DNA from 4 places in the Acidovorax temperans genome. Region 3 is predicted to be linked to each of the others. Evidence: predicted binding sites of a transcription regulator. Region 3 holds the regulator's gene; each other region holds the start of a gene.
The links. Region 3 encodes sigma-54, which starts transcription at its own class of promoters, with help from an activator protein. Its sites were predicted from a motif close to TGGCANGNAANCTGCTTT; they were not measured.
Positions count from the first base shown of each region.

Region 1 (3,463 bases), 790 kb from region 3:
AGCAATATCGCTCTCGCTGCGCGCCACGGAGGCCTTGAGTTCTGCCGTGCGCTCCATATAACGCTGGGGGTTGCGCAAGTCCAGCGCATTGCGCTCTGGCTGGCCGCCGTTGTATTCCTTGACCAGCTCGGCATGGCGGGCTTCGGCCTTGCGCAATTCAGATTCCAAAATCGCGCGGGCATCGGAGTCGCGGGCGCGCTGGTCATTGTTGGTCACGCGCGGTGCGCCTGCTGGCGAGGCAGAAGAGGCCGATGAAGATGATGCGGCAGACGACCCACCACCGGACGCAGCGCCCCCGCCACCCGAGGGGCGTGAGCCTTGAATCACCGTGACGTTGCCGCCCTCCACCAACTTGCAGCCACGCTCTTTGGCCTGCGTGGCGTTGTTGGTGTATTCATTTCCACAGCGGTAGATTCGGTCTTGCGCAAAAGCGAGCACGGGCAAGGTCGCAATGATCCACAGGGTAAGTAGCGTTTTTTTCATAGAGTTCCTCGCACTGCTCATGCAGGATTGCCTTGGAGTATCCCCCAATCGCTGCACATCGCCAATGCAGCGCCGCCCCCGCCCCGGAGGGATTTGTGTGAGGATGCAACGCTTGCAAACACCAGGGTCGTCGCCCGAAACAGAGGCCTCAAGAAAAAAGGCGGCCGAAGCCGCCTTTTGGTTGATCACCCAAGACGGGCCATCACAGCGAGTAGTACATGTCGTACTCAACAGGGTGCACAGCCATGCGGAAGCGGGTCACTTCAGCCATCTTCAGATCAATGTAAGCATCGATCATGCTGTCGGTGAACACGCCACCCTTGGTCAGGAACGCGCGATCCTTGTCCAGGTGCTCCAGCGCTTGGTCGAGGCTGTGGCACACGGTGGGCACCAGCTTGTCTTCCTCTGGGGGCAGGTGGTACAGGTCCTTCGTTGCAGCTTCGCCGGGATGGATCTTGTTTTCCACGCCGTCCAGACCCGCCATCAACAGGGCGGCAAAGCCCAGGTAGGGGTTCATCAGTGGATCGGGGAAACGGGCTTCCACGCGGCGGCCCTTGGGGTTGGCCACGTAAGGAATACGGATCGAAGCGGAGCGGTTCTTGGCAGAGTACGCCAACTTCACAGGCGCCTCGAAGTGAGGAACCAGACGCTTGTAGCTGTTGGTGCCAGGGTTTGTAATGGCGTTCAGGGCACGGGCGTGCTTGATGATGCCGCCAATGTAGTACAGAGCGTAGTCAGACAGGCCGGCGTAGCCATCGCCAGCGAACAGGTTCTTGCCGTCCTTCCACACGGACTGGTGCACGTGCATGCCGGATCCGTTGTCGCCGTGGTAAGGCTTGGGCATGAAGGTGGCGGTCTTGCCGTAGGCGTTGGCCACGTTGTGGATCACATACTTTTGCAGCATGGTCCAGTCAGCGCGCTCGACCAGCGTGCTGAAGCGGGTGCCGATTTCGTTCTGGCCAGCACCAGCCACTTCGTGGTGGAACACTTCGACAGGAATGCCCAGCGATTCGAGGATCAGGGACATTTCGGCGCGCATGTCTTGCGTGCTATCGACAGGAGGCACGGGGAAATAGCCGCCCTTGACGGTAGGACGGTGGCCGCGGTTACCGCCTTCGAGCTTGGAGCCGGTGTTCCAGGGGGCTTCGTACTCTTCGATTTCGTAGAAGGTGTGGTTGGGCTCTGTGCTCCAGCGCACCCCGTCAAAGATGAAGAATTCTGGCTCAGGACCAAAGTAGGCGGTATCGCCCAAACCAGAAGCCTTCAGGTAGGCTTCGGCGCGCTTGGCGATGGAGCGTGGATCGCGGTCGTAGGCTTTGCCATCGCTGGGCTCGATCACATCGCAGGTCAGGATCAGCGTGGTTTCTTCAAAGAAGGGATCGATGTTGGCGCTGTTCGGGTCAGGAATCAGCTGCATGTCGGAGGCTTCGATGCCCTTCCAGCCGGCAATCGAAGAGCCGTCGAAGGCGTGGCCCGAAATGAACTTGTCTTCGTCAAAGTGAGAGACAGGCACCGTGGTGTGCTGCTGCTTGCCACGGGTATCGGTAAAACGGAAGTCAACGAACTTGACTTCGTTTTCCTTCACCATCTTCATCACATCTGCAACGGTCTTGGCCATCAGGTTCTCCTGGGTAAAGCGCTTGTTGAAAAATCTACTGAAACTAAGCAGGTTGCGTGCCAGCCGCACTCAATCCCGCACTACGGTGGCGCAGTGCACGCAGCCCCTGCGAGAAGCTCACAACACATTGCACCAAAAAGGTTAATACAGCCCAAAGCCTGCGAGCACTACATGGCGCGCACCAACTCAGGGCCCAAGTCTGCACCAATATCGTGCAGACCTTGCAGCAAGGCAGTCCAACCCGCAGGAACCAAGTTCTGGGGGCCTTTCACCCCTAGTTCGATATGGCGTCCGTACTGCGGGTGATCCACACTGGGCAGGCTGAATACCCGCAGACCGGGATGGTTACGCTCCACCTGTTCCATGAGGGGTGTCAGGGCAGCCTCCATGGCACCCAGCACGATCACAGAATGCTCCACCTGCGGTGCCACGTGAAAAAGATGGCGGTAGTGCTGGTCCAGCACCCACTCCATCATGGGCCACGCCATGACCGGGAAACCTGGGAAAAAATGCACCACCCCACCCGCGGGGCTGGTGCAGCTGAACCCTGGAATTTTGTTGTACGGGTTCGGAATCACCTCTGCGCCCTGGGGAAATACACCCATATTCAGACGGTGCACATTGTCGGCGCGCTCAGGCTCGTAGGCAACGCCTTGTTCTTTGGCCACGTCTTGCATCCGCTCGCGAATCAGAGCTGCAGCTGTGTCATGCAGCACCAGCTCACGACCCAAAGCTTTGGCCGCGCACTGGCGGGTGTGGTCATCCGGCGTTGCCCCGATGCCTCCACAAGAAAAAACAACGTCTGACGATGCAAATGCCCTTTGCAAAGTGGCGGTGAGTCGCTCTGGGTTGTCACCGACGTAGTCGGCATAAGAAAGCGCAAGGCCTCTCACCCCTAATAGCTCAATGACTTTGGGAAGGTGCTTGTCTGCACGTTTGCCCGAAAGAATCTCGTCACCGACGATGATCAAACCAAAAGAGGGAGACATAGATCTCAATCGAGTTGTTGGGGGCTTGGTGGAAGCTGCGCCTGCCCTGGCGCCCCCGGTACAGCAGCACCGTTTGCTGCGCCCGCCGCAGAATTGGCGGCACGCAATTGCGCCAGCGCCTGCAAGCAGAAGTGAGCAAACCACAGCGATGAAAATGCAAAAACCAGCGTGTAAATCCAAATGGCCAACGGCAAGAGAACCACAAACGCTGCGGCAAACACGACACCCGAGGCCCACACAATACTGGGAGCAGCCCCAAGGTAGCCCGTCAGGACCCCCATGCCCAGCAGGGTGACCCGATGGCGTCGTAGCACCTCTCTGCGCTCGTCCTTGCTGGCATGCTCGGCCAGCGCGTCAAAAGCCATCACTCGAT
Region 1 is NZ_CP117193.1:1,133,618-1,137,080, reverse strand. Features, by position in the region: gene PQV96_RS05320 (hypothetical protein) at 1-483, opposite strand, end outside; gene glnA (type I glutamate--ammonia ligase) at 686-2,101, opposite strand; gene PQV96_RS05310 (competence/damage-inducible protein A) at 2,269-3,090, opposite strand; gene PQV96_RS05305 (EI24 domain-containing protein) at 3,096-3,463, opposite strand, start outside.
Region 1: glnA (type I glutamate--ammonia ligase) is a predicted target of sigma-54. The motif match lies at 2,146-2,163, and genes of this name have one in related genera.

Region 2 (3,463 bases), 2.2 Mb from region 3:
GGCGATCTCCTGGTTTCAACGTGGGGGAGGGCGGGGCGTGGGTGTTGCGATGAAGGGGGTGGGCTTCAGGCCTTGATCTTGAAGCCGTCGGCGTACTTCTTGGGGTCCTTGCCGTCCCACACCACGCCGTCGATCAGCTTGTGGCTGCGCGTGTCGCTCTTGGGCAGGGGGGTCTTGGACGCAGTGGCGGCCTGCTTGTAGAGATCGATCCGGTTGATGGCCTTGGCCACGCCCGCGTAGTCGGGGTGGTCCTTGAGCAGGCCCCAGCGCTTGTGCTGGGTGAGGAACCACATGCCGTCAGACAGGTAGGGGAAGTTCACTGCGCCGTCGTTATAGAACTTCATGTGGTTCGGGTCGTCCCAGCTCTTGCCCATGCCGTCCTGGTAGCGGCCCAGGATGCGCTGGTTGATCGCATCCACACTGGTGTTCACATAGGCCTTGCCCGCAATGGTTTCGGCCATCTTGTTCTTGTTGGCCAGGCCTTCGTCGATCCAGCGGCTGGCTTCCAGGATGGCGGCCGTCACGGCGCGTGCGGTGTTGGGGTACTTTTGCGCAAACTCGGCCGTGGTGCCCAGCACCTTCTCGGGGTGGTCTTGCCAGATGGCTTGTGTGGTGCTGGCCGTGACCCCGATGCCGTCCATGATGGCGCGCTGGTTCCAGGGCTCGCCTACGCAGAAGCCGTCCATGTTGCCCACGCGCATGTTGGCCACCATTTGCGGTGGGGGCACGGTGATGACCTTGGCGTCCTTCATCGGGTCAATGCCATGCGCGGCCAGCCAGTAATACAGCCACATGGCGTGCGTGCCGGTGGGGAAGGTCTGGGCAAAGGTGTACTCGCGCTTTTCGCTGGCCATTAGCTTGGCCAGCCCGGCGCCGTTCACGGCGCCCTTGTCCGCCAGCTTTTTAGACAGCGTGATGGCCTGGCCGTTGTGGTTCAGGTTCATCAGCACGGCCATGTCTTTCTTGGGGCCGCTCACACCCAGGTGCACGCCATACACCAGGCCATACAGCACGTGGGCAAAGTCCAGCTCACCGTTGACCAGCTTGTCGCGCACACCGGCCCAGCTGGCTTCCTTGGTGGGGATGATGGTGACGCCGTATTTTTTGTCGATGCCCAGCACCGAGGCCATCACCACGCTGGCGCAGTCGGTCAGCGGGATGAAGCCGATCTTGACCTCTTTCTTCTCCGGCGCATCCGACCCCTGGGCGTGGACAAGCGCACGCAGTGCGGGGCTGACACCCACGGCGCCCACGGTGGCCGCTTGCAGCACGGTGCGGCGGTGGAGGCTGGTTTTCAACAAATCGGTCATGGCACATCCCTCAAGGGCAAGTCGGTGAAGAAAACAAAAAAGGCGTCCTCACGCCTCGCACGGCTGCCGTAGCAGCACGTTGCAAGGGTGGGGACGCCTTTGTCCTGGGTGGAGCCTGGGGCTCCTTGGCTGCATTCACCCGCCGTTGGGTGTTTGCTGCCAGTACAAGACCTTCATTGGTCTATGCAGGAGCTGATGCAAGCGGTGTGCCAGCTTTGAAAAGAATGCGTTTGCTATTTATTTGATAGCTAGTAGCGATTGCAGATAAAGCGCTACAGCATGTTTTGGCTTGAAGGGGTATGCCTGCTGTGCACCTGTGGCGTGGCGCAGGCCTGCACGCGATTTGTGCGTTGCACCATCGCTGTTCCTTCGCAGAGCCGTGGCTGCTCCATGGGCGTGCTGCTGCGGTGTGGTGCTGCCCCATTGCGGGGTGGTGTGACGTGGTGCGGTGCGAAGGGCGGGGCGGTGCTCGCCGTCAGCCGAGCAGGTCCATCACATCCAACATGCGCTGGGCTACATCCACGAGCTTGAGACCCTTGTCCATGGCCGTCTTGCGCAGCTTGTCGTAGGCGGCCTGTTCGCTCAGGCCCTGGCGCTGCATGAGCAGGCCCTTGGCGCGGTCGATGGTCTTGCGGTCCTTGAGCTCGGTCTTGGCATCGGCCAGCTCCGCCCGCAAGGCCTGCTCGTGCTGAAAGCGCGCCATGGCGACATGAAGGATGGGGCGTATGCGCTGCGGCGCCAGCCCCGCCACGATGTAGGCCGACACGCCTGCGGCCACCGCGTCCTTGACGTGCGAGGTGTCCTCGTCGTTGGTGAACATGACGATGGGCCGGCGGGCATCGCGCGTGGCCATCACCACATGCTCCAGCGCATCGCGGGCTTCGCTCTCGGCGTCCACGATGATCAGGTCGGGTTGCAGCTGCGCCAGACGGTCGCTCAGGAAAACGTCGGCGGGCAGTGTGGCAATGAGGTTGAAGTTGTTTTCCAGCAAACCAATGCGCAACGCCTTGGAGCGCTGCGCTTGCAGCAGCGCGTGTTCGTCATCCGGGTCGGTGACGGCCAGGTCGGAGGCGACCACCACGATACGTAATGCCTCATTCATACCGCTACTTTAAGCAAGATTTACGCCACTTTTTGGTGCGCTGCTGCGGTGCGCAGGGTCGTGCACAAGGTGTGGCTCACGCTGCCGTGGCTTACGGGGCCTGAAACTTGCTAATAAATGTAACCCTGGCGGGGCATACCCGCTGGTGCGGGGCCCGGCTGCTCTTCTATACCTCCGGTCACTTGATCATTCATCTCATATTCAGGAGTCCACTGCATGAAGAATCACATCGCGCGTCGCCGTTTCCCGGTGGCCTTGGCCCTGCTGCCCACCTTGGTGGCAGCCGCTGTGCTGGCCGGTTGCAGCAAGGTGCCAGACACCCTCAAGATCGGCGTAGCCCAGCCCCTGACTGGCCCCCTGGGGGCGCTGGGGCAAGACCTGCTCAACGGCGTGAACCTGGCCGTGCAAGAGCTGAACAAGGACGGCTTCATGGTGGACGGCAAGCGCGTCAAGCTGGAAGTGGTGTCGGTGGACGACAAGGCCGATGCGGCCACGGGCAAGCAAGTGGCCCAGCAACTGGTGGATGCCGGGGTGGTGGCGGTCATTGGCCACCTCAATTCGGGCGTGAGCATTGAAGCCGCGCCCATCTATGCGGCCAAGGACATCGCCCAGATTGCGATTTCGACCAACCCCAAGTTCACCCAGCTGGGCTTGAACTCCACCTTCCGCATGGTGGCCAACGACACGCTGCAGGCCCGTGCCATTGGCTCGTTTGCCGCCACGCAGCTCAGCGCATCCCGCTATGCCGCGCTGGACGATGGCACGCCCTACGGCAAGGGCCTGACCGATGGCGCGGCCGCCCAGCTCAAGGCCGAAAACAAGGAGGTGGTGGTGCGCAAGTCGTTTGACGACAAGACAGTGGAGTTTGACGCCCTGGCCGGTGAGCTCAAGGCCGCGCGGGTCGAGGTCATCGTCTCCACGCTCAACGACTTCCAGGCGCTCGCTTTGCTCAAGGCCCTGCAGAAGGTGGGCCACACGCAAGTCAAGCTGCTGGGTGGAGACACGGTGAAGACCACCGACATGGCCAAGGGCGCGGGCTTGATTGAGGGGT
Region 2 is NZ_CP117193.1:2,673,127-2,676,589, reverse strand. Features, by position in the region: gene PQV96_RS12665 (CmpA/NrtA family ABC transporter substrate-binding protein) at 66-1,310, opposite strand; gene PQV96_RS12660 (ANTAR domain-containing response regulator) at 1,786-2,412, opposite strand; gene PQV96_RS12655 (branched-chain amino acid ABC transporter substrate-binding protein) at 2,629-3,463, shown strand, end outside.
Region 2: PQV96_RS12665 (CmpA/NrtA family ABC transporter substrate-binding protein) is a predicted target of sigma-54. The motif match lies at 1,505-1,522, and genes of this name have one in related genera.

Region 3 (3,463 bases):
GTGCCCTTGACCATGTCGAAGCGGAACATGCGGCATTCGATGGGGCCGTTCCACATCGGCACGCGGCGCGATTCTTTCAGGCGCATCTTGCTGGGCAGCTTGAGGTCGGGCGTGAGCATCCAGGCCGTCCAACCGCTGTAGTTCTTTTTCCAGTGCGTGGCCAGTTGGGCGAAGAATTCGCCACCATCGTCGGTGTGCGCAGCCTCGCGGCCCACGCTGGCGCCCAGGGCGCGCTCGGCGGCGCGTTCGTTGGCGTTGCGCCCGGCGGTACCGGCTGCGGCAATGCGCTCGCCGTAGGGCGGGTTCAGCAGCATCACACCGGGCTGCTCGCACGGCGGCATGCGCTGCAGGGCATCGCCACCGCGCAACTGCACGGCACCGGCCACGCCCGCGCGCTCGGCGTTGCGCTGGGCAAAGTCCACCATGCGGTGGGCCACATCACTGCCAAAAATGGGCACAGGGCTTTCACAGATTGCGCCATCAGCTTCGTTTTTGATAGCAGTCCAGACGTGTGCCTGGAACGGCAACAGCTTTTCAAACGCAAAGCGGCGCAACATGCCAGCGGGAATGCGGCAGGCGATCTGCGCGGCCTCGACCACGATGGTGCCGCTACCGCAGCAGGGGTCGTACAGGGGCTGGGGGTGCTCGCCGTGCGGGTCCCAGCCGCTGGCAGCGATCATCGCAGCGGCCAGGGTTTCTTTCAGGGGGGCGTCGCCCTTGTCCTCGCGCCAGCCGCGCTTGAACAGCGGCTCGCCCGAGGTGTCGATGTAGATCGTGGCTTCGTCGGTGGTCAGGTGCATGTGAATGCGCACGTCGGGCCACTGCGTGTTCACATCCGGGCGCACGCCGGTCTTGGCACGGAAGCGGTCGGCCACTGCGTCTTTGACCTTGAGGGCAGCGAAATTCAGGCTCTGCAGCGGGCTGTGCTGGGCTGTGACCTCGATCTTGAAGCTCTGGCGCGTGGTGAACCAGATCTCCCAGGCCACGTCGCTGGCCAGGGCGTACAGGTCGTTTTCAGAGCGGTACATGCGGTGCGCCAGTTGCACCAGCACGCGCTGGGCCAGGCGGCTGTGCAGGTTCAGCTGCAGCGCCTGGCGCCAGGAGCTGCGCAGCAGCACGCCACCGCGCCCCACCAGCAGGTCGTTGCCCGTGAGGCCGGTGATGCCGTGCACCTCGTCGGCCAGAAAGCCCTCGACACCAGCGGCGCAGGGGAGAAAAAGTTGGAGTTGGTTCATAGGGGGTACCTCTGGTGGTGCCGGTGCATGGTACGCAAGGCAGGCGCGCTGCCAAGGCCCACAGGCCCTGGCACGGACGCTGCAGCGGCGGTGGCCAGCTACAACGCCTTGCGCAAATTGGCCGGCGCAATCTTGAGCGCTTCGCGGTATTTGGCCACGGTGCGGCGGGCGCATTCAATGCCTTGCTCCTTGAGCATCTCAGCCAACTGGCTGTCGGACAAGGGCTTGGTGGGGCTTTCAGCGGCCACGAACTGTTTGATGAGCGCGCGCACGGCCGTGCTGGAGGCGTTGCCCCCGGTTTCGGTGCCCAGGCCCGAGCCGAAGAAATACTTGAGCTCGTACGTGCCAATCGGCGTGGCCATGTACTTGGCCGTGGTCACGCGGCTGATGGTGGATTCGTGCAGGCCCAGCTCGTCGGCAATGTCGCGCAGCACCAGCGGGCGCATGGCCAGCTCGCCATGGGTGAAGAAGCTCTTTTGCCGCTCGACGATGGCGCGCGAGACGCGCAGGATGGTGTCAAACCGCTGCTGGATGTTCTTGATGAACCAGCGCGCCTCTTGCAGGCGCTGCTGCAGGCCCGCGTGGCCCTCGCCGCCCTTGCTCCCTTTGCCGCCGCGCAGGGCGCCAGCGTAGATGTCATGCACGCGCAGGCGCGGCATCACATCAGGGTTGAGCGAGACGATGAAATTCTGCTGCCCGCTGGTGCCGTTGCTGCGCCCGGCTTTGCGCACGATCACATCAGGCACGATGATGTTGCGCTCCACGTCCACAAAGCGCCGCCCTGGGCGGGGTTCCAGCCGGGCAATCAGGGCCATGGCGGCGCGGGTACGCTCTTCGCCCGCAGCACCGCCTTCGGTGCAGGCCTGGGTGAGGCGGCGCACATCGCGGCGGGCCAGCATTTCCAGCGGTTGCTGGCAGATTTGCAGCGCAGTCTGCACCACGTCGGGCGGCACGCCGCTGTGCGCATCGGCCGCCAGAGCGCTGAGCTGCAGCGTGAGGCACTCGGCCAGGTTGCGGGCACCCACGCCCACGGGTTCCAGGGTTTGCAGCAGGCGCTGGGCTACGGTGAAGCGGTGCACCAGCTCGTCGATCTGCTCCAGGTCGTCAGGGCCCGCCAACGCAATGGCCAGCTCCTGCAGCGACTCTTCCAGGTAGCCGTCGTCGTTGAGCGATTCGATCAGGAAGCGCAGAGCAGCGCTGTCCACTTCGGACAGGCGCAGCGCCAAGGCCTGGCGGTGCAGGAAGGCGGTGAGGGACTCTTGCGAACGCGCCAGTTCGGTCGCGTCGGCCTCCTCGCCTTCGGAGTCATTGCGGTTGCGAGGCGGGGCGTCGCCACCCCACTCACTGTCGTTGGGCGCCATCTCCACCGTGCCGTCGCCGCTCCAGTCGGGCTCGTCAGCGACGCTGCTGCTGTGGTCGGCATCTGATGAAGCATCAAAATCGCCTTCAGCGCCCGTAGATGAAGCGCTGCTAGCTCCTGAATAGATAGCATCATCGACACCGTGGTCGTCGGCCTGGGCGGGGGCGTTGGCATGCTCCAGGCCAAACTCTTCGCGCGGTGCTTCGTCGGTGGCGCGTTCGAGAAAAGGGTTTTCGTCGAGCATCTGCTCGACTTCCTGGCCCAGCTCCAGCGTGGACAACTGCAGCAACCGAATGGATTGCTGCAGCTGCGGGGTCAGGGCCAAGTGCTGCGAAACGCGCAGGGACAGGCCGGGCTTCATGCCAGAGCCCCCAGCCCACGCACCAGCGCGGACACACCATTCACAAAAGCCACACTCACACTGGCCATCACATGCGGAAGTGTTCGCCCAGGTACACGCGGCGTACCTCGGCGTTGTCCACGATCTCCGATGGCGTGCCCTGCGCCAGCACCCGCCCATCGCTGATGATGAAGGCGTGGTCGCAAATGCCCAGGGTTTCGCGCACGTTGTGGTCGGTGATCAGCACGCCAATGCCGCGCGCCTTGAGGAAGCCGATGATGCGCTGGATCTCGATCACGGCAATGGGGTCGATGCCCGCAAAGGGCTCGTCCAGCAGGATGAAGCGCGGCTGCGTGGCCAGAGCGCGGGCGATCTCGACGCGGCGGCGCTCGCCACCCGACAGGGCCAGTGCGGGCGATGCGCGCAGGTGTTCCACGCGCAGCTCCTGCAGTAGCGAGGTGAGCTGCTCTTCGATGGCCGCACGCGACAGCGGGGCGTTGTTCTCGTCGCGCTGCAGCTCCAGCACAG
Region 3 is NZ_CP117193.1:348,571-352,033, reverse strand. Features, by position in the region: gene PQV96_RS01560 (THUMP domain-containing class I SAM-dependent RNA methyltransferase) at 1-1,235, opposite strand, end outside; gene rpoN (RNA polymerase factor sigma-54) at 1,334-2,956, opposite strand; gene lptB (LPS export ABC transporter ATP-binding protein) at 3,024-3,463, opposite strand, start outside.

Region 4 (3,463 bases), 650 kb from region 3:
GGGGGCGGGAGCCTCGGCAGCTGCTGCTGGCGCCGCGGCGGCTGGGGCTGCAGCAGGGGCTGCGGGGGCCGCTTCAGCGGCGGGGGCAGTGACTGCGGCAGGCTCTGCAGCAGGCGCCTGGGCCAGGGACAAGGTGCCTGCAGTCAGCAGGCTCAGCCCCAGGACGAAAGAAGCAAGTAGTTTTTTCATGGCATTTCTTTCCGATGGGTATGGCGGGGCCTCAGAGGGCTTCCTTACCGGTTTCGCCGGTGCGGATGCGCACCACCTGTTCGAGGTGGGACACAAAAATCTTGCCGTCGCCGATCTTGCCGGTGCGGGCTGCGCCTTCGATGGCTTCGATCACGCGGTCCACCAGGTCGTCGGCCACGGCGGCCTCGACCTTGACCTTGGGAAGAAAGTCCACCACGTACTCGGCGCCGCGGTACAGCTCGGTGTGGCCCTTCTGGCGGCCAAAGCCCTTGACTTCCGTGACGGTGATCCCTTGCACGCCGATGTCCGAGAGCGCTTCGCGCACTTCATCGAGCTTGAAGGGTTTGATGATGGCAGTCACCATTTTCATGTTCAGTTCCTCCAGCGCGGGCGCCCCAGGCGCCCGCAGCGAATTACAGGGTTTTGGTCAGGGTGACGATCACACGCGACTTGTTGACGGGACCGAAGAAGTCCTTCTTGTTCGCGCCCACCACGGCAGCGCCCAGCGACAGGCCGCTGCCGAAGTCGTACGCACCGCCCACGCTGTAATCCATGTAGTTGGGCACGCCCGAGTCCTTGATGTCGCTGGCAAAGCGGGTGAAGCCGACCGATGCCTTCAGGGTGACGCTGGGGGCCACTTCCTGTGCGAATGCCAGATTCACGTAGCCCGTGTTGCGGCCCTTCAGACCAGAACCTGCCTTGGCGCCAGCAAAACCCATGTAGTCATTGGACAGGGTGTGCGAGTACTTGGCGGTGAAGGGGCCGTAAGTGGCCGCGCCGTACAGCTCGGTGGTGTTGCCCAGCGAGTTGCCGGGGTAGGCGTAGGTCAGCGCGCCCACGTCCAGGTCCACCTCACCGGCCTTGAATTTGTAGCCACCGTAGAAATCCATCTCCAGCGAATTGCCGGAGAGCCAGTCCACGCTGGAATTCCAGTTGCCGACGTAAAAGCCGCTGTCGCCAAAGGTATAGTCAAAACCCCCTTGCAGCGCGGGCTTGACGGCCTTGACCTTGCTGGCGTCCTGGTCCTGGCCACGGAACTTGTAGTTGGTGGTCAGGCTGACGTTGCCCGTGAGTTGCGCGCTGGCCAACAGGGGCAGCGCAGCAGCGAGGGCAAAGCCCAGGGTCTTGATGGAAGTGCGATTCATGTTTCCTCCGGTTGGACAAGTTAGGGACAAGGGCTTTAAGCACGGACCGTGCCATTGCCTCCACAGGCCCTGCGCATGCGGTCCGGGCGCGGTTGCGTTGGGTTACAACAATCCCTAGTACAGTGGCGGGGATCGCGCCGGGCGAAGCGCACTCATATGATGCAAAAACCCACAAGCCCTCGCCAAAACACCCACAAACGCACCCATCTGGGGAGAAACCGCTTCATGAGTCTTGCTTTGGTGCAAAGCCGCGCCCTTCTGGGGATGTTGGCGCCTTCTGTCACCGTGGAAGTGCATCTGGCCAACGGCCTGCCCAGCTTCACGCTGGTGGGCCTGGCCGAAGTGGAGGTGAAAGAAGCGCGCGAACGCGTGCGCTCGGCCCTGCAGAACGCGGGGCTGGACTTTCCTAACAACAAACGCATCACCGTGAACCTGGCACCGGCCGATCTGCCCAAGGATTCCGGGCGGTTCGACCTGCCGATTGCGCTGGGCATCCTCGCCGCCAGTGGGCAGATCGATGCCAGCCGGCTGGCGGGGCATGAATTTGCGGGCGAGCTGTCTTTGTCCGGCGAACTGCGCCCCGTGCGCGGCGCCCTGGCCACCAGCCTGGCGCTGCACACACAAGGCAGCACCGCCTGCCTGGTGTTGCCCCCCGGCAGCGCCGAAGAAGCCGCCCTGGTGCCCGGCGCGCGGGTGGTGCGTGCGCGCCACCTGCTGGATGTGGTGCAGGCCTTTCTGCCACCCGGCGCTGAGCCCCCCGCCCCCAGCGAAGGCTGGGCGGTGCTGCAGGCACAGCCACCGCGCAGCCCTACCGGCGGGCCGGACCTGGCCGACGTGAAGGGCCAGACGGCTGCGCGCCGCGCGCTGGAGATTGCTGCTGCTGGCGGCCATGGCCTGTTGATGGTGGGCCCGCCGGGCTCGGGCAAGTCCATGCTGGCGCAGCGCTTTGCCGGGCTGCTGCCCGCCATGCAAGTGGACGAGGCGCTGGAGAGCGCCGCCGTGGCCAGCCTGGCCGGCAGCTTCCGCCCGGAAGACTGGGGCCGCCGCCCCACGCGCCAGCCCCACCACACAGCCAGCGCCGTGGCGCTGGTGGGCGGAGGCTGTGAATTACAATAATTTTTGCGACTACACAATAATTTATACGACTGAAAGGCTCCCGCACTCGCCTTCTCGGCGCCTAAAAAAGCAACCCAGCAGAGACTTCCTCCAGCTACTTTCGAAAGGCCCCTTGGCTTGTCATACGGGGATCAGCACATCGCCAGCAAGTCGAGTACCGGTTCAACATTGCGGCAACACATCCGACGGCCACTCCGGCAACGGTTTCAACTCGGGGAACAAGAACTCAAAAAGCATCTGATGTCGTTGGTCGGACCCATACCTCTCTGGGTTCATGCGCATATCTTTTTTGTAGGCCTTCACTCTTTTCAACCAACTCCCAGACTTGTCCTGTTTTACGAGCAGGTCGCCGCGCTCATAGACCTGAAGCGCCTTGCGGAACCACAGCAGATACCGGGGGTAGGACTCAGCAAGATAGTGAGCGATCTCAATCAAATGCTTGCGCTTGATGCCTATGGGCCTGCCGTGCTTGGCCGAATAGAAGCAGTCCAACATAGCAATCGGCAGGCGCAGTTCTGAGCCATAAAAGCGGAGTGGGGACAACGAGAGCATGCCCCAATCGTTCCAATCTCGTGGAGCGCAGCTCGGGAAGCCGCGCAGTTCGTCCTCCTGGTCCGCAAGTGATGACTGGCGGTTTGCCACGTCAAGCCACCAGTTCTCGAATCGGCTGGGCCAACTGGCTCTTTCCTTGGTCTCGTCGGCATCTCTCTGCGCCACAGAGCCCGCGTAGTTGAAAAAGTATGCCTGCTGCTTTTCCAAATCCAGTGTGAGTTCGTCAAAAGCCACTCGCTCCCGACGAAACTGAGGGGCAGCGTTCCAATAGCCTGGCTCTACCCATGCACAGTCCAGGACGAACCTCCCCGTGGCACGAGATTCTTCGCACGTGGCCTTGGAGACGATGAAGGCGTTCTGATTGTTGTTGTAAAACACGTCGTCCATCGTGAGGCGGCGTCCGTCCTCATTGAAGTTCGCGAATACCCAGAACAGCAGACCGCCTTCACGGAGATAGAAAC
Region 4 is NZ_CP117193.1:4,210,224-4,213,686, forward strand. Features, by position in the region: gene amt (ammonium transporter) at 1-189, opposite strand, end outside; gene glnK (P-II family nitrogen regulator) at 221-559, opposite strand; gene PQV96_RS19795 (TorF family putative porin) at 603-1,334, opposite strand; partial or broken gene PQV96_RS19800 (YifB family Mg chelatase-like AAA ATPase) at 1,560-2,435, shown strand; gene PQV96_RS19805 (DUF6035 family protein) at 2,613-3,463, opposite strand, start outside.
Region 4: PQV96_RS19795 (TorF family putative porin) is a predicted target of sigma-54. The motif match lies at 1,371-1,388, and genes of this name have one in related genera.